One region of the Streptomyces sp. NPDC055632 genome, then DNA from elsewhere that is predicted to be linked to it. Evidence: riboswitches for the same ligand, from Rfam matches in the RefSeq annotation. Region 1 holds a riboswitch; each other region holds the start of a gene.
What was found. A riboswitch is a leader RNA that binds a small molecule or an ion and turns the genes downstream of it on or off. The one in region 1 is predicted to bind cyclic di-AMP.
Positions count from the first base shown of each region.

Region 2: linked by a shared signal. The riboswitch ahead of ACWGSR_RS10430 (M23 family metallopeptidase) and the one ahead of ACWGSR_RS24360 (M23 family metallopeptidase) in region 1 are both predicted to bind cyclic di-AMP.
Region 3: linked by a shared signal. The riboswitch ahead of ACWGSR_RS15290 (transglycosylase family protein) and the one ahead of ACWGSR_RS24360 (M23 family metallopeptidase) in region 1 are both predicted to bind cyclic di-AMP.

Region 1 is NZ_JBSHHY010000020.1:115,520-123,274, reverse strand. It holds gene ACWGSR_RS24365 (GntR family transcriptional regulator) at 167-850, opposite strand; gene ACWGSR_RS24360 (M23 family metallopeptidase) at 1,071-1,841, opposite strand; cyclic di-AMP (ydaO/yuaA leader) riboswitch at 1,855-2,017, opposite strand; gene ACWGSR_RS24355 (M16 family metallopeptidase) at 2,302-3,669, opposite strand; gene ACWGSR_RS24350 (M16 family metallopeptidase) at 3,696-5,042, opposite strand; gene ACWGSR_RS24345 (DNA gyrase/topoisomerase IV subunit A) at 5,224-7,683, shown strand; gene ACWGSR_RS24340 (CobW family GTP-binding protein) at 7,686-7,755, opposite strand, start outside.
Region 2 is NZ_JBSHHY010000005.1:276,713-284,467, forward strand. It holds gene ACWGSR_RS10410 (aspartate aminotransferase family protein) at 1-349, shown strand, start outside; gene ACWGSR_RS10415 (helix-turn-helix domain-containing protein) at 426-1,046, shown strand; gene ACWGSR_RS10420 (DUF6126 family protein) at 1,093-1,242, shown strand; gene ACWGSR_RS10425 (tyrosine-protein phosphatase) at 1,288-2,109, opposite strand; cyclic di-AMP (ydaO/yuaA leader) riboswitch at 2,526-2,685, shown strand; gene ACWGSR_RS10430 (M23 family metallopeptidase) at 2,689-3,660, shown strand; gene ACWGSR_RS10435 (SGNH/GDSL hydrolase family protein) at 3,820-4,632, shown strand; gene ACWGSR_RS10440 (STM4011 family radical SAM protein) at 4,619-5,479, opposite strand; gene ACWGSR_RS10445 (STM4012 family radical SAM protein) at 5,489-6,838, opposite strand; gene ACWGSR_RS10450 (STM4013/SEN3800 family hydrolase) at 6,835-7,656, opposite strand; gene ACWGSR_RS10455 (STM4014 family protein) at 7,668-7,755, opposite strand, start outside.
Region 3 is NZ_JBSHHY010000009.1:173,981-181,735, forward strand. It holds gene ACWGSR_RS15275 (nucleoside triphosphate pyrophosphohydrolase) at 1-199, shown strand, start outside; gene ACWGSR_RS15280 (cytochrome P450 family protein) at 313-1,692, shown strand; gene ACWGSR_RS15285 (transglycosylase family protein) at 1,868-2,911, shown strand; cyclic di-AMP (ydaO/yuaA leader) riboswitch at 3,170-3,341, shown strand; gene ACWGSR_RS15290 (transglycosylase family protein) at 3,345-4,070, shown strand; gene eno (phosphopyruvate hydratase) at 4,395-5,681, shown strand; gene ACWGSR_RS15300 (FtsB family cell division protein) at 5,782-6,252, shown strand; gene ACWGSR_RS15305 (DUF501 domain-containing protein) at 6,299-6,919, shown strand; gene ACWGSR_RS15310 (Ppx/GppA phosphatase family protein) at 6,916-7,755, shown strand, end outside.

The DNA.
Region 1 (7,755 bases):
CCCCCCCACACAGACTCACCCCCCGTGTGAATCCAAACGCCGGTGCCCGCCGATTCCCCGGGGCCCACGGCCTTTCGCTTTTCCACTCCCGCTCCCCCGCCGCCCCCATTTCCGGGCAGCACGAAAAGCCCCGTGGAATTTCTATTCTTTGTATACGGTGCGCGTGTTAATTCCGGGCGCTCGTCGTGTTGACGACGTGTTGCGAAACCCTCACACGCCCGCGCTCCGGCCTCTTGAGCCGGTGCAGCGGCAGCGAGCGCTCCGCGTGCAGCGCGGTGAGGGCCCTCGCCCGCTCGGCGTCGCCGCGCGCCACCGCGTCCACGATCGCGCCGTGTTCGGCCCAGGCCTCCACCGGCCGCTCGGGCTGCTCGACCGCGTACATCCAGGCGATCTTGTGCCGCAGCTGGGTGAGCAGCGCCGTCAGCGGAGGGCTGCCGGAGGCCTGCGCGAGCGTCTCGTGGAACCAGCCGCCGAGCGAGCGCAGGTCCTCGCCCTGGCCGCGCCTGGCCCGCTCCTGCCCCAGCCTGACCAGGCCGCGCAGCACCTTGAGGTGGGCGTCGGTGCGCCGCTGCGCGGCCCGCGCGGCCCCCAGCGGTTCGAGCAGCGCCCGCATGTCGAGCAGGTCGGCCGCCTCCTGCTCGGTGGGCTCGGCGACGTGCGCGCCCGCGTGGCGGCGGGTGAGGACGAAGCCCTCGGACTCCAGGGTGCGCAGCGCCTCGCGGACCGGGACGCGGGAGACCCCGTACCGGCGGGCGAGCTGCTCCTCGGTCAGCCGGCTGCCCCGCTCGAAGACGCCGGAGACGATGTCGTCCCGGATCGCCGTGCATACCGAATGCGCGGGAATGCGCATGTCCGACCTCCGCCTTGGTCCGCGCGAGACAATTCGAGCGGCGCCTGTTCTGCGCCTGATCCGCGACTCTATTGCAGCCCGCCGGAATTTCCGATGCCCCACCGGAATCCATGACGGGCTTTTGGCCGACGGCGGGACGACGAAAAGCCCCGGCTCAGCACGAGCCGGGGCTTTTGCGACGCGGAGGTCCCCGATGGTCAGGGACGCGCGGGACGCCGGGTCAGACGGCGACGCCGCGGGCGCGGAGGTAGGAGACCGGGTTGATGTCGGAGCCGTAGTCGGCGCTCGTCCGGGCCTCGAAGTGGAGGTGCGGGCCGGTCGAGTTGCCGGTCGAGCCCGAGATGCCGATCTGCTGGCCCGGCTCGACGGTCTGGCCGACGTGCACCCCGATGGAGGAGAGGTGACCGTACTGGGTGTACGTGCCGTCGTGCATCCGGATGACGATGTTGTTGCCGTACGCGCCGCCCCAGCCGGCCTCGACGACGGTGCCGGAGCCGACGGAGACGACCCGGCTGCCGTAGGCCGCGTGGAAGTCGACGCCGGAGTGGCTGCCGGAGGACCAGAGCGAGCCGCCGGTCTGGTAGCCGGTGGAGACGTACGAGCCGGCGATGGGGAGCTGGAAGGAGTTCAGGCGGCGGCGCTCGGCCTCGCGGGCGGCGCGGGCCCTCTCCTCGCGGATCTCCTTGGCGCGAGCCTCGGCCTTGCGCTTCGCCTCGGCCTGGGCCTTCTGCTCGGCGACGGCCTCGAAGGCCTCGCGGTCCTGGGCGTCGGCCTGGGCGTTGAGCCGGTCGACGAGGGAGTCCTCGGCGATCACCTTGGTGAGGCCGGTGTCCTCGGGGGAGCGGTTGTCCGTGTCGGCGGCGAGCGCCGGGGAGGCCAGGGTTCCGATGACTCCGGTGGTGGCGAGGGTCGCCACTCCGGCGATGCCCGCGCCGCGGCGCGCCATCCGGCTCGAACCACGATGCTTCCCGGTGGCACGGGTGAACGCCATGAAGACGTTGTTCCTTTCCTTCCTTCTCGCCTACCGGGTTAGCTGACGGGTTCGGAGCAGGAAGGTCTCCTACGGGCCCCTCCGCGCGAGGCGAAGGCGTCCGATTCACCCCAGGGACTGCGTGGGTCCCCGGCTCCCCAGGCTCGCGCCTGACGGGGACTCGGCGATGACTGTCCGGTGCCGCGGGCGCGGCGGGTGCAACTGGCGAACAGCCGCACCGACGCTATGCGGAGCCCCAGTCGATCACCAACCGAACACGACCTTTTGTAAGGCATGCCACAGGGCAGATGATCACTTTGGCGCCAATACGGACAATTCGCGGGGGTGTTCCCCGTGCGGCTCCCGCACCGACGGCCGGAAGGGCCCCGACGGTCCGTCACGTCGGGGCCCTTCGTCCAACCGTCGAAGCCCTTCGTCCGCCCGGCCGGCGGCGGTGGGCCGCCGGCCGGACAGGGGCCGATCAGCCGGTGACGACGGTCACTTCACCGATGCCGAGCGCCCGCACCGGCTCCGCGATCTGCGCCGCGTCGCCCACCAGGACCGTGACGAGCCGGTCCACCGGGAAGGCGCTGACCACGGCCGCGGTCGCCTCGACGGTGCCGGTCTCGGCCAGGCGCGCGTACAGCTGGGCCTGGAAGTCGTCCGGGAGGTGCTGCTCCACCTGGTCGGCGAGCGTCCCGGCGACGGAGGCGGCCGTCTCGTACTTGAGCGGCGCCACCCCCACCAGGTTCTGCACGGCGGTCTCCCGCTCGGCGTCCGTGAGCCCCTCGGCGGCCAGGGTGCGCAGCACCTTCCACAGGTCGTCCAGGGCCGGGCCCGTGTTGGGGGTGTCGACGGAGCCGCTGATGGCGAGCATCGCGGCGCCGTTCCCCCCGGCGTCCGAGCGGAGCACCTGCCCGAAGGCCCGCACGCCGTACGTGTAGCCCTTCTCCTCGCGCAGGACCCGGTCCAGACGCGAGGTCAGGGTCCCGCCGAGGCAGTACGTGCCGAGGACCTGGGCCGGCCAGGCGCGGGCGTGCCGGTCCGGGCCGATCCGGCCGATGAGGAGCTGGGTCTGGACGGCGCCGGGGCGGTCCACGATCACGACCCGGCCGGTGTCGTCGGCGGTGATCGGCGGCATCGGCAGCGGCTCGCCGGGCTCGCCGGTCCAGGCGCCCAGCGTCTCCGCGAGGACCTTCTCCAGGTCGACCCCGGTCAGGTCGCCGACGACCACGGCGGTGGCCGTGGCGGGCCGCACGTGCGCCGCGTAGAAGGCGCGGACCGCGGCGGCGTCGATCGCCCCGACGGTCTCCTCGGTGCCCTGGCGCGGCCGGGACATCCGGGAGTCGGCCGGGAACAGCTCCCTGGAGAGCTGCTTGGCGGCGCGCCGGGCCGGGTTGGCCGTCTCGTGCGGGATCTCGTCGAGGCGGTTGCGCACCAGGCGCTCGACCTCGGTGTCCAGGAACGCCGGGGCGATCAGGGCCTCGGAGAGCAGCCCGAGCGCCTTGGGCAGCCGGGAGACCGGGACCTCCAGGGAGACCCGTACGCCCGGGTGGTCGGCGTGCGCGTCGAGGGTGGCGCCGCAGCGCTCCAGCTCGGCCGCGAACTCCTCGGCGCTGTGCTGGTCGGTGCCCTCGGAGAGGGCGCGGGCCATGATGGTGGCCACGCCGTCGAGACCGGCGGGCTCGGCGTCCAGCGGGGCCGGCAGGAAGAGCTCCACGGCCACGACCTGCTGGCCGGGGCGGTGGCCGGTGAGGACGGTCAGGCCGTTCTCCAGGGTGCCGCGGTCCGGGGCCGGGAAGGCCCAGGGGCGGGCGGTGCCCGGCGTCGGCTGCGGGTGGAACTCCATGCTCGTCAAAGACGCGGCAGCCTCGGTCACTGCTCCGCCCCCTCTTCCTCGTCGCTCTCGCTCTGTTCGGTGCCCACCGGCTCGTAGACCAGGACCGCGCGGTTGTCCGGGCGCAGCCGGGCCGCGGCGGCCTCCCGGACCTCCTCGGCGGTGACGTCGAGGACGCGGTCGACGGCGGTGAGGGCCAGCTGCGGGTCGCCGAACAGGACGGCGAACCGGCACAGTTCGTCGGCGCGGCCCGCGACGGTGCCGAGCCGGTCCAGCCACTCGCGCTCCAGCTGGGCCTGCGCGCGCTCCATCTCCTCGGGTGTGGGGCCCTCGGCGGCGAACCGGGCGAGCTCCTCGTCGACGGCCGCCTCGATCTCGGGGACCTCGACGCCGCCGGACGTCTTGACGTCCAGCCAGCCGAGCGAGGGCGCCCCGGCGAGCCGGAGCAGGCCGAAGCCGGCGGCGACGGCCGTGCGGTCCCGGCGGACCAGACGGTTGTGCAGCCGGGAGGACTCCCCGCCGCCCAGGACCGTCAGGGCCAGGTCGGCGGCGTCGCACACGCGCGTGCCGTCGTGCGGCAGCCGGTAGGCGGCCATCAGGGCGCGCGCCGGGACCTCCTCCTCGACGACCTCGCGGAGCTGCTCGCCGATGACGTCGGGCAGCTCGCCGGAGCGCGGCGCGGGCTTGCCGTCGTGGCCGGGGATGGAGCCGAAGTACTTCTCGATCCAGGCGAGGGTCTGCGCCGGGTCGATGTCGCCGACGACGGAGAGCACCGCGTTGTTCGGTGCGTAGTACGTGCGGAAGAACTCCCGCGCGTCCTCCAGGGTGGCCGCGTCCAGGTCGGCCATGGAGCCGATGGGCGTGTGGTGGTACGGGTGGCCCTCCGGGTAGGCGAGGGCGGTCAGCCTCTCGAAGGCCGTGCCGTACGGCACGTTGTCGTAGCGCTGGCGGCGCTCGTTCTTGACGACGTCCCGCTGGTTCTCCATGGACTCGTCGTCCAGGGCGGCGAGCAGCGAGCCCATGCGGTCGGCCTCCAGCCAGAGCGCGAGCTCCAGCTGGTGCGTGGGCATGGTCTCGAAGTAGTTGGTGCGCTCGAAGCTCGTCGTGCCGTTGAGCGAGCCGCCCGCGCCCTGCACCAGCTCGAAGTGGCCGTTGCCGTGGACCTGCTTCGAGCCCTGGAACATCAGGTGCTCGAAGAGGTGGGCGAGCCCCGTGCGGCCCCGGACCTCGTGGCGCGAGCCGACGTCGTACCAGAGGCAGACCGCGGCGACCGGGGTCAGGTGGTCCTCCGAGAGCACCACGCGCAGGCCGTTCGCCAACCGGTGCTCGGTCGCTGTCAGGCCGCCGGAGCCGGCCTCGGCCGTGGCCGTGTGACCCATGGGCATGTACGTCCCTTCGATCGCGATGTGAAAAAGTCCTGCCACTGTATGCAAGCGCGCCGACACCTGGCGAAGTTCCCGTCCCTTCGAGATGTCCCTCTTCCGGGTCGAGGTCGGCGTTGTCGGTGGCACGGTCCACAATGGTCCGCGTCAGATCAACCTTGTTGGTGAAGGAGCCGCAGCCGCGATGGCCCGCCGCAGCACGAAGACACCGCCGCCGGACGACGCGTACGAGGAGAGGATCCTCGACATCGACGTCGTCGACGAGATGCAGGGCTCCTTCCTCGAGTACGCGTACTCGGTGATCTACTCGCGCGCGCTCCCGGACGCCCGCGACGGCATGAAGCCCGTCCAGCGCCGCATCGTCTACCAGATGAACGAGATGGGGCTGCGTCCCGACCGCGGCTTCGTGAAGTGCGCCCGGGTCGTCGGCGAGGTGATGGGCAAGCTGCACCCGCACGGCGACGCGTCGATCTACGACGCGATGGTCCGCATGGCACAGCCCTTCTCCATGCGCCTCCCCCTCGTCGACGGCCACGGCAACTTCGGCTCCCTCGGGAACGACGACCCGCCGGCCGCCATGCGGTACACCGAGTCGCGGATGGCTCCGGCCGCGCTGCTCATGACCGAGTCCATCGAAGAGGACACGGTCGACTTCGCGCCGAACTACGACGGCCAGGAGCAGGAGCCGGCGGCGCTGCCCGCCGCCTATCCGAACCTGCTTGTCAACGGCGCGTCCGGCATCGCGGTCGGCATGGCGACCAACATGCCCCCGCACAACCTCGGCGAGGTCGTCGCGGCCGCCCGCCACCTGATCCGGCACCCGAACGCCGACCTCGAGACGCTGATGCGCTTCGTGCCCGGCCCGGACCTGCCGACCGGCGGCCGGATCGTCGGCCTCTCCGGCATCAAGGACGCGTACGCGTCGGGGCGCGGCTCCTTCAAGATCCGCGCCACCGCGACCGTGGAGACCGTCACGGCCCGCCGCAAGGGCATCGTCGTGACCGAGCTGCCCTTCACGGTCGGCCCCGAGAAGGTCATCTCCAAGATCAAGGACCTGGTCGGCTCCAAGAAGCTCCAGGGCATCGCGGACGTCAAGGACCTCACCGACCGCAGCCACGGCCTGCGCCTGGTCATCGAGATCAAGAACGGCTTCGTGCCCGAGGCCGTCCTGGAGCAGCTCTACAAGCTGACGCCGATGGAGGAGTCCTTCGGCATCAACAACGTCGCGCTCGTCGACGGACAGCCGCTCACCCTCGGCCTCAAGGAGCTCCTGGAGGTCTACCTCGACCACCGCTTCGAGGTGGTCCGCCGCCGCTCCGAGTTCCGCCGCACCAAGAAGCGCGACCGGCTCCACCTGGTCGAGGGCCTGCTCGTGGCGCTGCTCGACATCGACGAGGTCATCCGCCTCATCCGGGAGAGCGACAACTCCGCGCAGGCCAAGGAGCGCCTGATCGAGCGCTTCTCCCTGAGCGAGATCCAGACGCAGTACATCCTGGACACCCCGCTGCGCCGCCTCACCAGGTTCGACCGGATCGAGCTGGAGGGCGAGCGCGACCGCCTCAACGGCGAGATCGACGAGCTGACCGGAATCCTGGAGTCCGACGCGGAGCTGCGGAAGCTGGTCTCGGCGGAGCTGGCCGTGGTCGCCAAGAAGTTCGGCACGGACCGCCGGACCGTCCTGCTCGAATCGGCCGGCACGCCCGTCGCGGCCACGTCCCTCCAGGTCGCGGACGACCCGTGCCGGGTGCTGCTCTCCTCGACCGGTCTGCTGGCCCGTACGGCGACGGAGGCGCTGCCCCCCACCGAGCCGGACGCGAAGCGGGTCAAGCACGACGTGATCGTGTCGGTGGTGGCCGCCACCCAGCGCGGTGAGGTCGGCGCGGTGACCTCGGCCGGCCGGCTGCTGCGGATCTCGGTGATCGACCTGCCCCGGCTGCCGGACACCGCGTCCGCGCCGAACCTGGCGGGCGGCGCGCCGCTGTCGGAGTTTCTCTCCCTGGAGGCGGACGAGACGGTGGTCTGCCTGACGACCCTCGAGGAGGCCTCGCAGGGGCTCGCCCTCGGCACGCTCCAGGGCGTGGTGAAGCGGGTGGTGCCGGACTACCCGGCGAACAAGGACGAGCTGGAGGTCATCACCCTCAAGGACGGTGACCGGATCGTCGGCGCGACCGAGCTGCTGACGGGCGAGGAGGACCTGGTCTTCATCACCTCCGACGCCCAGCTGCTGCGCTACCCGGCGTCCCAGGTGCGGCCCCAGGGCCGGCCCGCGGGCGGCATGGCGGGCGTCAAGCTCACCGCGGGCGCCGAGGTCCTCTCGTTCACGGCGGTCGACCCGGCGGCGGACGCGGTGGTCTTCACGGTCGCGGGCTCCACGGGCGCCCTGGACGCCTCCGCCGGTACGTCGGCGAAGCTGACGCCCTTCGACCAGTACCCGCGCAAGGGCCGCGCGACCGGCGGCGTCCGCTGCCAGCGCTTCCTGAAGGGCGAGGACGTCCTGATCCTGGCCTGGGCGGGCGCCACCCCGGTCCGCGCCGCCCAGAAGAACGGCACTCCGGTCGACCTCCCGGAGATCGACCCCCGCCGCGACGGCTCGGGCACCCCGCTGGCAAAGCCGGTGGAGGTGCTGGCGGGCCCGGCCAGCTAGGGCTAGGACCTGTGGGAACGGGAGCCGGAGGAGGCCTGGAACAGGGTCTCCTCCGGCTCCTCCTCCGTCTGC
Region 2 (7,755 bases), on a different contig from region 1:
CGAGCTGCTCCACGAGATCCGCGGGCGCGGCCTGATGATCGGCATCGAGTTCGGCCGGCCGTCCTCGCTCGGACTGCGCGGCCGCTGGACGATGCTCCAGGCGGCCCGCAAGGGCCTCTTCGCCCAGATGGTCGTCGTCCCGCTGCTCCAGCGGCACAGGATCCTCACCCAGGTCTCCGGGGACCACCTGGAGGTGATCAAGCTGATCCCGCCGCTCGTCGTCGACGAGGCGGACGTGGACCGGTTCGTCACCGCCTTCACGGCGGTCATGGACGAGGCCCACGGGGGCGGCGGGCTGATGTGGGACTTCGGGAAGACCCTGGTCAGGCAGGCGGTCGCCCAGCGCTGACCCGAAACGGTCCTCCGGATTTTGCCTCTGGGGCAAGAAACTTGCCTCAGAGGCACGATCCTGGCGGAATGGACGCATGGACCACGTCCCCGGGGACCCTTCCCCGGACCCCGCCGCCCTGCCCGACGTCGCCCCGCAGCTGCGGGCCCAGCGCCGCCGCCGGGGGCTCACCCTGGAGGCCGCCGCCCAGCGGGCCGGCCTCTCGCCGGCCCACCTCTCGCGCCTGGAGACGGGGAACCGGCAGCCCTCGCTGCCGATGCTGCTCGCCCTGTCCCGCATCTACGGTACGACGGTCTCCGAGCTCCTGGGAGAGGCGCCCCCCGAGCGCGATCCCGTGGTCCGGGCCGACCGCTCCGAGCCCGTCGAGGCCGACGGCTGGATCTACCGCCAGGCGGGCGGCGCCGGACGCGCCCTCCAGTGCCTGCGGGTGCACGTGCCGTACGCCACCCGGGCCGACATCGTGCGCGTCCACCCCGGTGAGGAGTGGATCCACGTCCTGGAGGGCCGGGTGCGGCTCGCGCTCGGCGAGGCGGTCCACGTCCTCGACCCCGGGGACGGCGCGCACTTCGACTCGCTCACCCCGCACCGGATCGGTGCCGCCACCCCCGGCGGGGCCGAGCTGCTCTTCGTCCACACCCTGATGCAGAGCCCCGTCGCCGAGCTGTGCCTCGGCGACGGGACCCCGCACCGGCGCTGACCGCCGGAACGATTCTTCCGTGACGATTCTTCAGGAAAGAGTTGATATGTCCGAGAAGTCTTCATCCGTCACCGGCGAGGAGCGCGGGGAGGGCAAGTTCCCCAAGGGGCTGGTGCTCCGCCTCTTCGCCTACCTGGTCGCCGGTCACCTCTTCGCCGGCTTCCTCTACCTGCTCTTCGCGATGGGCGCGAAGTAGGGGCACCTCCCGGGCGCCGCGGGTCCTCGCGGCGCCGCGTGCTCCCTACGCCTCGGTGAGCAGGCGCTCCCGCAGCCGCTCGCGGGTCTCCGGAGACAGCGCGAGGCCTTCGGAGAAGTAGGCGTCCATCGAGCCCCAGGTCGCCTCGATCGTCTCGAAGGCGGCCCGCAGGTACTCCGCCCGCGCGTCGAAGAGCGGGGCCAGCAGCTCCATCACCTCGGGCCCCATGGCGTCCGGGGCGGTGGAGCTGCGGCGCACCTTGTAGCGGCGGTGCGGCTCGTTCGACTTCACGTAGTCGGCCTCGATCGCCGTCCGCTCCACCCCGACGGCGAGCAGGGTGATCGCGACGGCGAGCCCGGCGCGGTCCTTGCCCGCCGCGCAGTGCATCAGGGCCGGGACGCTCTCCTCCGCCATGGAGTGCAGGATCCGGCTGTGCTCCGCGGTCCGCTCCACCACCATCCGCCGGTACGACTCGGACATCCGGGCCGCCGCCCTGCCGTCGCCGAGGATCCCCCGCAGCTGCGCGGTGTCGCCGTCGCGCACCAGCTTCCAGAACTCCTTGCCGTCGGCCGGGTCGTTGAGGGGTATGTTCACGTTCCGCACGCCGGGCAGCTCGACGTCCGGGCCCTCGATCCGCCGGTCGGCCTCGTTGCGGAAGTCGAAGACCGTGTGCAGTCCGAGTCCGGCGAGGAAGGCGGCGTCGTCCTCGGTCGCGTGGGCGAGGTGGCCGCTGCGGAAGAGACGGCCGGGGCGGACCGCGCGCCCGTCCGTCGTCGGCAGGCCGCCCACGTCCCGGAAGTTGCGGACCTCCGCCAGCTCGGGCTCGTCGGCTTCTACGGGCGGGACCTGCGGCAGCTGCTGCGTCACGGATGCTCCTGGAAAGTCGGTGTTCGGATGCCCGACGCGAATCGGTTCCTGGGGCAATCATCCAGACGGGAGGGGCGTGGCGCACCCCCTCGGACGGGAATGAGTGATCTGTCCCAATTGGGGCGTTGAGTATGGCGCGCCCCTATTGAGCCATTGCGTATAACGCGCCCTGTTTGCAGGCGAGATGGGATTCGGCGCGTGAGCAGGGTCATAGAGGTGACGGATCGTGGCCGGGAGTCCGGCGCGATTTCCTTACGGGAAAAGGGAGTCGGAGGATCGTCGTCCACGGAGGGTGACCGGAATTCCGGGGGAACGATCTAGGGCGGAATGCCGGGACAAAACAGCGGCTTGTTCGCGCCGACTCCGCTCGTCTAGCGTCACGCTCAATCCGGACGGACCGCCGAATCCTGCCACCGCCCGGAATTCCACCCATCCCATGCGTGGCAGGAGCGGGGGACCCAGGAAGTACGCCGGTCCCGCGATGCAGGACGGCTCGGGGTGAAGCCGCGCGAGAGCGCGGCCGGGCATCTCCAGTCCGAACCCGACAGCTCACCTCGCAGGCGCCGGAGAGGATTCGCCATGCCCGCGAAGGGTAAGCACCGCCGTCCCAAGAACAACCCCCTCGCCCGCGGTTTCGCCGCCGCCGGTACGGGAGGCGCCGTCGTCGCCCTCCCACTCCTCGGCGCCACGGGGGCCCACGCCGCCGAGCAGGCCGCCCCGGCCCCCGCCTCCGTCCAGTCCGCCGTCACCGCGCACGTCGTCGCGGCGAAGGCCGCCCCCGCGAAGGCCGCCGCCGAGACCGGCCCCCGGACGTACTCCGTCGTCCCCGGCGACTACCTGTCGAAGATCGCCACCGACCACCACCTCGAGGGCGGCTGGCAGAAGGTGTACGAGGACAACCGCCGGACCATCGGCGCGGACCCCTCCCTCATCCTGCCCGGCATGAAGCTCACCATCGGCGCCAAGGGCTCCGCCCCCGCCGGCCCGAAGAGCACCCACAGCGCCCAGGAGTCCGGCAAGAACGGCGACGACGCCCCCCGCGCCTCCCGCGAGAACCGCCGCGCCGCCGCCCCGGCCGCCGCCACCCCGAAGGCCGCGGAGCGCTCCACCGGCTCCTCGTCCTCCACCGGTTCCACCGCCTCCTCCTCCGGCTGGGTCGCCCCCGTCACCGGCGGCTTCTCCACCCCGTACCGCGCCTCCGGCTCCATGTGGTCCTCCGGCTACCACACCGGCGTCGACTTCATCGCCTCCTCCGGCACCACCGTCCGCGCCGTCGGCGCCGGCACGGTCGTCTCCGCCGGCTGGAGCGGCTCGTACGGCAACGAGGTCGTCATCAAGCACGCGGACGGCAACTACTCGCAGTACGCCCACCTCTCCTCCCTCTCGGTCTCGGCCGGGCAGAGCGTCAGCGGCGGGCAGCAGATCGGCCTCTCCGGCTCCACCGGCAACTCCACCGGCCCGCACCTGCACTTCGAGATCCGCACCACGCCGAACTACGGCTCGGACGTCGACCCGCTGGCCTACCTGCGCCAGCACGGCGTCTCCGTCTGACGCTCCGGGGGACACCCCTTTCCGACGGCCCGGCACACCCGTGCCGGGCCGTCGGCCTATTCCGACTTGGGGGAATCTTTATCGGTGGCATATGTCACCCGCCGTCAACCCCTCCTTACGGTCGCGTAGGTCACACGCGAAAGGGAAGGATGTGCCCCCGTGGCAGACGATTCGAGATCAAGAGACAAGAACGCATTCGGGTCGTACGCGGCGATCGGTGACAGCTTCACCGAGGGCGTCGGAGACCCCGGCCCCGACGGGACGTACGTCGGCTGGGCGGACCGCTTCGCGGTCCTGCTCGCCGACCAGCTGCCGGAGCACGACGCCTTCCGCTACGCCAACCTGGCCGTACGCGGGCGCCTCCTCGACCAGATCGTGGCGGAACAGGTCCCCCGGGCGAAGGAACTCGCCCCCGACCTGGTGACCTTCTGCGCGGGCGGCAACGACATCATCCGCCCCGGCACCGACCCGGACGACGTGGCCGAGCGCTTCGAGCGCGCCGTCGCCGAACTGACCTCCGCCGTCGGGACCGTCATGATCACCACCGGGTTCGACACCCGCGACGTCCCCGTGCTCCGGCACCTGCGCGGCAAGATCGCCACCTACACCGCGCACGTCCGCGCCATCGCGGACCGCCACGGCTGCCCGGTCCTCGACCTGTGGTCCCTGAAGTCCGTGCAGGACAGGCGGGCCTGGGACGGCGACCGGCTGCACCTCTCGCCCGAGGGACACACCCGGGTCGCCCTGCGCGCCGCCCAGGTCCTCGGCCTGCCGGTGCCCGCCGACCCCGACCAGGTGTGGCCGCCGGTCCCGCCGCGCGGCTCCCTCGAAGTGCGCCGCGACAACATCCAGTGGGCGCGGGAGTACCTCGTGCCCTGGATCGGGCGCCGGCTGCGCGGCGAGAGCTCCGGGGACCACGTCGAGGCCAAGCGCCCCGACCTGATGCCCCTCGGCGACCTCATGCCCCTGTAGCCGGCGGCGCGGCGGGGATCCGCTCCAGGACCCCGCCCGCGAACACGTCGTACAGCGGCAGCGTCTCCAGGTGGACGTAGCCGATGTGGCAGTCGCAGACGGCGAGGGGGCAGGCGCGGGGGCGCAGGGCGGCGCGGTACGAACCGTCGTACAGGTTCCCCAGTTCGGCCTTGACGAAGTGGCAGCGCCGCACCGTCCCCGCGCCGTCCACCGAGATCACCGACTCGCCGGTGCGGCAGGGCAGCCCCGCCGAGCGGTGCGGATGCCGGCTGTACGGGAAGAGCGGGTCGAGCTCCGTCCACCCGTCGGCCTCCGCGTCGGTGTACGCGTGCCCCTCGGCCGCGTTCACCCACAGGTACACGTGCGGCGGCAGCGCGTCCCGCAGCCGCCGCGCGTGCTCCCGGTGCTCCGGAAGGCCCACCACGCCCACGCTGAACCGCACGCCCCGCTCCGCCAGGTCGTGGCACTTGGCGAGGAAGCGCTCGTACGGCGTCTGCCCGGGGTGGTACGTGCACCAGAGGGCCACGCCCTCCGGGTCCGCGTCCGCCAGCCAGTCGGTCCGGCAGCTCAGATTGGTCTGGATCGCCACCCGCTCGACGTGCGGCAGCCGCGACAGCTCGACGAGCGCCCGCCGGTACCAGGAGCGCACCAGGCCCTCGCCCCACGGAGTGAACAGGATCCGCAGCCGGTCACCGGTCTGCGCGGCGGCCCACCCGGTGAACCGTTCGAGCGCCGCCCGGTCCGCGCGCAACTGCTCGCGGCTGTCCCGGCGCTTGGCGAAGGGGCAGTACGGACAGTCGTAGTCGCAGGAGGAGAGCGGCCCCCGGTAGAGCAGCGTCAGGTCCACGGCCGCCCCCTACTTCGGCTCGTACGCGGCCATCGCGGCCCGCACCCCGGGGGAGAACAGCTCCGGGCCGAGCCCGTCCGAGTGCGCCAGCCCCTCCGGCGAGAGCCGCAGCAGCCCCGCCGGGGCCTCCCCGTCCAGCCAGCCGAGCGCCTCGAACCGGCCCAGCTCGTCGGGGAAGTCCGCGAACGGCGAGGACCCGAACCGCTCCTCGTACCCGGCGACCGGCATCCCCTCCGCCTGGAGCAGCGACTGCAGCAGATGGCGGCGGCGCGCCTCCCCGGCGTCGACCCACCGGCCCACCCGGGCGCGCGAGAAGTCGCCGGTCTCCGTGTAGGCGTCGATGATCGAGCGGATCTCCCGCATGTCGACGGCGTAGTCGAAGGAGTAGTGCAGGGCCGAGGTGTACGAACGGGCCCCGCAGCCGAGGCCGATCATCCCGTCCGTCTGGCAGGCGTAGTCGTCCGGGCCGAGCGGCGCCGCGTCCCGCCGCCGGAACATCCGCATCGACACCTGCTCGTAGCCGCGCTCCAGGAGGTGGTCGCGGCCGTGGCGGTAGAGCCGCAGCCGCCGCTCGTCCCACTCCCGGTCGTCCTCGGGGGGCGTCCGGCCCAGACCGGTCAGCGGCCGGACGTACAGCGGGTAGAGGTACAGCTCCTCCGGGCGCCAGGCCAGGGCAGCGTCCAGGGAACGGCGCCAGGACTCCTCGGTCTGCCCGTCGATCCCGTAGATCAGGTCGACGTTGAGCACGGGGACGCCGGTGTCCCGGATCCGGCCGAGCGCCGCCTCGACGTCCGCGCGCCGCTGCGGCCGGACCGCCGCCCGCGCCTCGGCCTCCACGAAGCTCTGCACCCCGATGCTGAGCCGGGTCGCGCCCCGCTCCGCGAGCACCGCGAGCCGGTCGGCGGTCGCGGTCGCGGGCGAGGTCTCCACGGACAGCGGCACCGCCCGCAGGTCCGCGCCCATGCGCTTCTCCGCGATGTCGCAGAGCCGCTCCAGCTCGGCGGCGGTCAGGAAGGTGGGCGTGCCCCCGCCGAACGCGGCCGTGGCGAACCGCACCGGCTCCGCGTCCCCGAGCGCCTCGCGTACGGCGGCCGCCTGCCGGTCGAGGGCGTCCAGGTAGCGGGTGGTCAGCTCGCCGGGCGCGCCGATCCGGGTGAAGAGGTTGCAGAAGCCGCAGCGGACCTCGCAGAACGGCACGTGCGCGTAGAGCGAGAGGGCGTCCTTCGGCTCCCCGGCCCAGAGCGCGGCGAGCTCCGGGGACCCGGGCAGCTCACGGTACGCGGTCTTGTGCGGGTAGGCGTAGACGTAGCTGCGGTACGGGCGGGGGGCGGGCGCGGGGGTGCGGGTACGGGTGCTCACGCGGTGGCCTCCTCGTCCGGGCCCGGCAGGACGAACTGCGCGTACGGCACCGTCCACACGACCTCGTGGCCGAGCCGGTGACCGGTGAAGCCGTCCTCCCCGTACGCGGTGCCGTGGTCGGAGCAGACGATCGCGAAACAGGGGCGCCGGGAGCCCATCGCGGCGAAGAGCCGCCCGATGTGCCGGTCGACGTACTCCAGGGCCGCCGCGTGCGTCTCCCGGGAGTCGCCCGCCTCGCGGGTCGCCCCCGGCAGGTGGAACCAGTTGGGCTGGTGCAGCGCCGACACGTTGACGAAGAGGAAGAGCAGCTCCTCGCGCGGGAGTCCGGCCACGACCTCCTCGGCGCGCTCGATCTGGGACTCGAACGAGGTCGGCGACGCGACGCCGAAGGAGGGCTCCCAGTGGCTCTCCCGGAAGAGCCCGGGGAGCACGGAGCCGAGCGGCGGTCGCTTGTTGAAGAAGCCCACCCCGCCGACGCAGACCGTCCGGTACCCCTTGTCCGCGAGGGCGGAGACGAAGTCCGGGGTGTCGTGGACCCAGGTGCCGTCGGCGGTCGACTCGCTCCCCGCGAACCGGGCCGCGAACAGCCGGGGATGGGGTCCCTGGGCGGCCGGGGTCGGCAGGAAGCCGGCGAAGATCGCCTGGTGGGAGGCGTAGGTGAAGCTTCCCGGCGCGTGCCGTCGCTCCCAGGCGCCGCCGGGCAGGTGCCGGGCCAGGTTCGGGATGCGGCCCGCGGCCGCCAGCTCGGCGGCCACGTCGTACCGGAGCGTGTCGAGGGTGACCAGGAGCAGGTCGTGGCTGCCGACGATCGCGTTCATGTCGGGCTGGTTCACGCGGTGCTCGTTCCTGTGGTGCGGGGGGTGCTTGCGGTGCTTGCGGTGCTTGTGGTGCGAGGAGTGGGGGTGGTGCGGGTGTCG
Region 3 (7,755 bases), on a different contig from region 1:
CCTCGCGCTCGCCGCGAAGCTGGCGGGCCGGGTGCGCGCGGCCGGCCTCGACGTGCCCGTCCCGGCGGACGGGGGCTTCGGTTACGAGCTGCTCGCCCTCGCGGCCCGCGCGGAGGCGGCGGGAGTCGACCCGGAGACGGCGCTGCGGGCCGCGGCCCGGACGTACCGGGACGCGATCCGGGCGGCGGAGGGGCTGTGAGGCCGTAGCGGCGTCCGAGGGGGAGGGGACTGCGAGGCCGTAGCGCCGTACAAGGGGAGGGCCGGGGCGCGCGGGCCGCCGGGGCGCACGGGGGCGCGCTGTACGGTCGGGGGGTGAGTGACAGCACCGCCCCGGACCCCGAGCCGCACCCCGAGCCGCACCCCGCACCGGCCTCCTGCCCGGCCTCCGGGGCGGCCCCGGCCCCCGACGCGGCCCCCGCCCCCGGCAGGGGCTCCGCGCCCGAGCTCTTCACCTGGGAGTTCGCCACCGATCCGTACCCCGCCTACGCCTGGCTGCGGGAGCACGCGCCCGTGCACCGGACGACGCTGCCCAGCGGGGTCGAGGCCTGGCTCGTGACGCGGTACGCGGACGCCCGGCAGGCCCTCGCGGACCAGCGGCTGTCCAAGAACCCGGCGCACCACGACGAGTCCCCGCACGCCAAGGGCAAGACGGGCATTCCGGGCGAGCGCAAGGCCGAGCTGATGACCCACCTGCTCAACATCGACCCGCCCGACCACACCCGGCTGCGGCGGCTCGTGTCGAAGGCCTTCACCCCGCGCCGGGTCGCCGAGTTCGCCCCGCGCGTCCAGGAGTTGACCGACCGCCTCATCGACGGCTTCGTGGCGAAGGGGAGCGCGGACCTCATCCACGAGTTCGCCTTCCCGCTCCCCATCTACGCCATCTGCGACCTGCTCGGCGTGCCCGAGGAGGACCAGGACGACTTCCGCGACTGGGCCGGGATGATGATCCGGCACGGCGGCGGGCCGCGCGGCGGCGTCGCCCGGTCGGTGAAGAAGATGCGCGGCTACCTCGCCGAGCTGATCCACCGCAAGCGCGAGGAGCCGGGAGACGACCTGATCTCGGGGCTCATCAAGGCCTCCGACCACGGCGAGCACCTCACCGAGAACGAGGCCGCCGCCATGGCCTTCATCCTTCTCTTCGCGGGGTTCGAGACCACCGTGAACCTCATCGGGAACGGTCTGTACGCGCTGCTGCGCGATCCCGGACAGAGGGGACTCCTCCAGGCCTCCCTCGCCGCCGGCGAGACCGGGCTCCTGGAGACCGGGATCGAGGAGCTGCTGCGGTACGACGGGCCCGTGGAGATGGCGACCTGGCGGTACGCCACGCGGGCGCTGACCATCGGCGGGCAGGAGATCCCGGCGGGCGACCCGGTGCTCGTGGTGCTCGCCGCCGCCGACCGGGACCCGGAGCGGTTCGACGGGCCCGACGTGCTCGACCTCGCCCGGCGCGACAACCAGCACCTCGGGTACGGCCACGGCATCCACTACTGCCTCGGCGCGCCCCTCGCCCGCCTCGAAGGACAGGCGGCGCTCGCCACCCTGCTGACCCGTCTGCCGGACCTGCGGCTCGCCGCCGATCCGGCCGAACTGCGGTGGCGCGGAGGGCTCATCATGCGCGGTTTGCGCACGCTTCCGGTGGAGTTCTCCCCGTCCGTACCCCTCTCGCACACTGACGGAACGTCAGAACTGTGATCTTCATGTGATCGGGCGGCCATCGACTTGTGACGAGCGTTCGAATGCCGCTACGTTTCGCCGCAGTCTCAGCCGTCACGCGAAAGGCGTACCTATGCGTTCCGGGAACGGACGACACCGTCGCCCCCGTCAGGCCCCCGCCATCGTCGTCGCCGCGGGCGTGACCGGATCCGCCATGGCGCTGCCTCTGCTCGCCACCGGATCCGCGTCCGCCGCCGACGCCGCCACGTGGGACCGCGTCGCCGAGTGCGAGTCCGGCGGCCAGTGGACCGCCAACTTCGGGAACGGGATGTACGGCGGCCTCCAGTTCACCCAGGGGGACTGGGAGCGCCACGGCGGCCTGGCGTACGCGCCCAGCGCCGACCTGGCCAGCCGCGCCCAGCAGATCGCCGTGGCCGAGAAGGCCCTCGCCAAGGGCAGCGACGCCTGGGGGACCTGCGCGCCGATCGCCGGCCTGACGAACGACGGGAAGCCCACCGGGGTGGACCCGGGCCCGGCCACCGCTCCGGCGCCCTCCGTGGCGCCCGTCCCCGAGTCGAGCTGGAACTCGGGCTCGCCGGACGTCTCCGGGGCCGCGCCGTCCACCGCGACGCCGGAGTCCCCGGCCACGCCGTCCGCCCCCGCCACGTCCACGGCGCCGGCCACGCCGACGGCTCCCGCCGCCCCGGCGGGCCCGACCGCGCCGACCGCCCCCGCCACGCCGTCCGCGCCGACCGGGTCGACGGACCCGGCGGACCCGACGCTCCCGGCCGACCCGGCGCTCCCGGTGGACCCGACGGCCCCCGTCGCCCCCGAGGAGTCCGTGACGCCCGGTACGCCCGTGACGCCCGGCGTTCCGGGAGACGGGGGAGCGTCGGCCGCGCCCGGCACGGGCAAGCACCGGGGCGAGGCCGCTCCGGAGGAAACCGACAAGCCGGACAGCTCCACCGAAGCCGGTAGACATGCCTCGGGCAAGGACAAGTCTGCCGAAGGTGCCGAATCGCTTCCCATCGCTGACGAAGCGAAGAATGCGGACACAACGGACAGTCAGGGCTCTTCGGGTGAATACGTCGTGCGTCCGGGTGACAGCCTTTCGGGTATCGCCCAGGCGAACGAACTGCCCGGAGGCTGGACCGCCCTCTATGACGCCAACAAGGGGACCGTGGGCATCGATCCGGACCTCATCCTCCCTGGTCAGAACCTCGATCTGACGGCGAGTCCGGTCTCGGCGGAGGGGTAGTTCGCGGGCGTATGTCCGGTTCTGGACGAGTGAGACATGGGTCTCTTTGTCCCAACTGGCGTGTCGCGCCCGCAAACTCCGCTTCCGTCATCTCCCACCTGCGCAAACAGTCCCCTCCGAAGGGCAAGAAGAGGCGAAATTCGTCGTATGAGCCTCTTTGAACTTCGGAGGGTTCTGTGTCTACGGTCATCACCGCTCGCCACCGCGGGCCCCGTCGACCGAAACGCCGAATCCTGCCGTCGGTCGATGGGAACAGTCGTCGCGCAAGCGCCGAAGGCAGGAGCGGGGGACCCAAGGTAAGTGCCGGCCCCGGCCGTCGAGAGACGGCCGACGACCGGCTTGGGGTGAAGCCGCGTGCTAGGACGCGCGGCCGGGCAACTCTTCGGCCCGAACCCGACAGCTCACCTCGCAGGCGTCGGTGAGGAGAATTCCCATGCTGTTTTCCACCAAGGGCAAACACCGCCGTCCCTCCAAGGCCACCCAGATCGCCGCGCTCGTCGGCGTCACCGGTGTCGCCGTCGCCGCCCCGCTGATGACCGCGGGCGCCGCCTCGGCCGCCACCTCCTCCGAGTGGGACCGCGTCGCCCAGTGCGAGTCCGGCGGCAACTGGTCCATCAACACCGGCAACGGCTACTACGGCGGCCTCCAGTTCTCGGCCTCCACCTGGGCCGCGTACGGCGGCACCGCCTACGCGTCGACCGCCGACCAGGCGTCGAAGTCCCAGCAGATCGCCATCGCCGAGAAGGTCCTCGCGGGCCAGGGCAAGGGTGCCTGGCCGAGCTGCGGCGTGGGCCTCTCCGGCGCCTCCTACGACGGCGGCTCCGCCGAGAGCGCGCAGGAGCAGCCGAAGCAGCAGAAGAAGCAGAAGAAGCAGCGCACGGCCGAGCAGCCGACCACCCGCAGCGAGCAGCGCCAGGCCCCGAAGAAGGAGCGCCAGGCCGCTCCGCAGGCCGGCGCCGAGAAGACCGTCACCACCCCGACCGGCGAGACGGTCGAGAAGGGCGACGGCGAGTACAAGGTCGTGACCGGCGACACCCTCAGCAAGATCGCCGAGGCGCAGGGCGTCGAGGGCGGCTGGGCCGAGCTCTTCGAGCTCAACAAGGACGTCGTCGACGACGCCGACCTGATCTACCCGGGCCAGCAGCTCCACCTGAAGTGAGCCCGGCGGGTCGTGTGAGTCCGGCGGCTCACGCGCCCCCGACGACCCTCCCGCGGTGACCCACCCCGGTCCGGCGCGCCCGTCCCCCGTGCGCGCCGGACCGGGGTTCCGTCTTTCACCGGGGCCTCCCGCGGCCCACCTGATGGTTACCGGCCGGTAGATCTGGGGCCTTTCGCCCCGCTGTGCGTGCCCTTGGGTCCTTTTTCGTCCCAGGGGGCGGGCGCCCGGCCGGTCGGAGCCGCCGGGGCGGTTAGGCTCTTGTCGCAAGGCCGAGCGACCCCGCACCGACCTTGCGTCACATCCAGCGTCACATCCCAGAAGGAGATGCTCGTGCCGTCCATCGACGTCGTCGTAGCCCGGGAAATCCTGGACTCCCGAGGCAACCCCACGGTCGAGGTCGAGGTCGGCCTCGACGACGGCAGCACCGGCCGTGCTGCCGTTCCGTCCGGCGCCTCCACCGGTGCGTTCGAGGCCCTGGAGCTCCGCGACGGTGACCCCAACCGTTACCAGGGCAAGGGCGTCGAGAAGGCCGTCCTCGCCGTCATCGAGCAGATCGGCCCGGAGCTCGTCGGCTACGACGCCACCGAGCAGCGCCTGATCGACCAGGCCATGTTCGACCTGGACGCCACCCCGGACAAGTCCTCGCTCGGCGCCAACGCCATCCTCGGCGTCTCCCTCGCCGTCGCGCACGCCGCCTCCGAGGCCAGCGACCTCCCGCTCTTCCGCTACCTGGGCGGCCCGAACGCGCACCTGCTGCCCGTTCCGATGATGAACATCCTCAACGGCGGGTCGCACGCCGACTCCAACGTGGACATCCAGGAGTTCATGATCGCCCCGATCGGCGCGGAGTCCTTCTCCGAGGCCCTCCGCTGGGGCACCGAGGTCTACCACACCCTCAAGTCCGTCCTGAAGTCCAAGGGCCTCTCCACCGGCCTCGGCGACGAGGGCGGCTTCGCCCCGAACCTCGGCTCCAACCGCGAGGCGCTCGACCTCATCCTTGAGGCGATCAAGCAGGCCGGCTACGTGCCCGGCAAGGACATCGCGCTCGCGCTCGACGTCGCCGCCTCCGAGTTCTACAAGGACGGCTCGTACGAGTTCGAGGGCAAGTCCCGCTCGGCCGCCGAGATGACCGAGTACTACGAGGAGCTCGTCTCCGCGTACCCGCTGGTCTCCATCGAGGACCCGCTGTTCGAGGACGACTGGGCCGGCTGGAACGTCATCACCGAGAAGCTCGGCGAGAAGGTCCAGCTCGTCGGTGACGACCTGTTCGTCACCAACCCGGAGCGCCTGGCCCGGGGCATCGAGGAGAAGTCCGCGAACGCCCTGCTCGTCAAGGTCAACCAGATCGGCTCGCTGACCGAGACCCTCGACGCCGTCGAGCTGGCCCAGCGCAGCGGCTTCAAGTGCATGATGTCCCACCGCTCCGGCGAGACCGAGGACGTCACCATCGCCGACCTGGCCGTCGCCACCAACTGCGGCCAGATCAAGACCGGCGCCCCGGCCCGCTCCGAGCGCGTCGCCAAGTACAACCAGCTGCTGCGCATCGAGGAGATCCTCGACGACGCCGCGGTGTACGCCGGCCGGAGTGCCTTCCCGCGCTTCAAGGGCTGACACCCACCGCGCCCCTCCACAGGGCGGCTTCCGTACGTCCCCGTACCCGGTCCCGTACCGTGTGCGGGGACGTCCGCGTGAACAGGGGAGGCGACACGACATGGCCGTGAAGGACCGGGACCGGTTCTCGACCGCGACCCGGCTCAGGCTGCTCGGCGAGCAGACCGCCGCCCGTGTCTACCGCTCCCAGACCCGCCGTCAGGCCCGCCGCTCCCGGCTCACCGGCCGTGCGGCCTTCCTCGCGCTCGTCGTCTGCTCCCTGGTGGTGGCCCTCGCCTATCCCATGCGGAGCTACGTCTCCCAGCAGGGCGAGATCGCCGAGCAGGAGCGCAGGGCCGCCGAGGCCGCCCGGCGGGTGCAGGAGCTGAGGGACGAGAAGGCCCGCCTCCAGGACCCGGCCTACGTCCGCCGCCTCGCCCGCGAGCACCTGCACTACGTGCTTCCCGGCGAGACCGGCTTCACCGTGAACGACCCCGGCGCGGAGCAGCGGCCCCGCGCCGACCAGGGAGCGGCGGACCGCCCCTGGTACGACAACCTCTGGGACGGCGTGGACAACGCCGACCGCCGCTGACCTCCCGTACGACCGACGACCGACGACCTAGGCACCCAAGGCAGACATGCAAACGCCCCCTCCGCAGACCGAACGCACCGAGCCCACCGAGGCGGACGTCGCCGCCTTCGAGCTCCAGCTCGGCCGGCCGCCCCGCGGCCTGCGCGCCATCGCGCACCGCTGCCCCTGCGGGCAGCCGGACGTCGTCGAGACCGCGCCCCGGCTCCCCGACGGCACCCCCTTCCCCACCACGTACTACCTGACCTGCCCCCGGGCGGCCTCGGCCATCGGCACCCTGGAGGCCAACGGGGTCATGAAGGAGATGCAGGCCCGGCTCGCCACCGACCCGGAGCTCGCCGACGCCTACCGGGCCGCGCACGAGGACTACCTCGCCCGCCGCGACGCCATCGAGGTCCTGGAGGGCTTCCCGAGCGCCGGCGGCATGCCGGACCGGGTCAAGTGCCTGCACGTCCTCGTCGGCCACTCGCTGGTCGCGGGCCCGGGCGTGAACCCGTTCGGCGACGAGGCGCTCGCGATGCTGCCGGAGTGGTGGGCCAAGGGCCCGTGCGTCACCCCGTGCGCGGCGCCGAAGGAGGAGGACGGCTGGACGGTCGAGGGCGACCGGGACGGCCACTTCGCCTTCAAGCCGGTCGACGACGCCGCCGACGGCGCCGAGGAGGAGAAGTGACCAGGGTCGCCGGAATCGACTGCGGCACGAACTCCATCCGCCTCCTCGTCGCCGACGTGCACCCGGAGACGGGCGAGCTGGTCGAGCTGGACCGGCGGATGACGATCGTCCGGCTCGGCCAGGGCGTCGACCGGACCGGCCGGCTCGCCCCGGAGGCCCTGGAGCGCACCTTCGCCGCCTGCCGCGAGTACGCCGCCGTGATCGAGGAGCTGGGCGCCGAGCGGATCCGCTTCGTCGCCACCTCCGCCTCCCGCGACGCCGAGAACCGCGACGACTTCGTGAACGGGGTCGTGGAGATCCTCGGCGTCGAGCCCGAGGTCATCACCGGCGACCAGGAGGCCGCGTTCTCCTTCGCCGGCGCCACCGGCGAGCTGCCCGGCACCGAGACGTACCTCGTCGTGGACATCGGCGGCGGCTCCACCGAGTTCGTCACCGGCACCGACCACGTCCAGGCCGCCCGCTCGGTCGACATCGGCTGCGTCCGGCTCACCGAGCGGCACGTCCGCCACGACCCGCCGACCGCCGAGGAGGCCGAGGCGATCCGCGCCGACGTCCGGGCCGCGCTCGACCTGGCCGCCGAGGCCGTGCCGATCGACACGGCCGACGTCCTCGTCGGACTCGCCGGCTCCGTGACCACCGTCGCCGCCATCGCCCTCGGCCTCCCGGAGTACGACTCCGAGAAGGTCCACCACTCCCGGATCTCCGCCGGGCAGGTCGCCGAGGTCACCGAGCGGCTCCTCGCCTCCACCCACGACGAGCGGGCCGCGATCCCCGTGATCCACCCCGGGCGGGTCGACGTGATCGTCGCCGGGGCGCTCGTCCTGAGGGAGATCGTC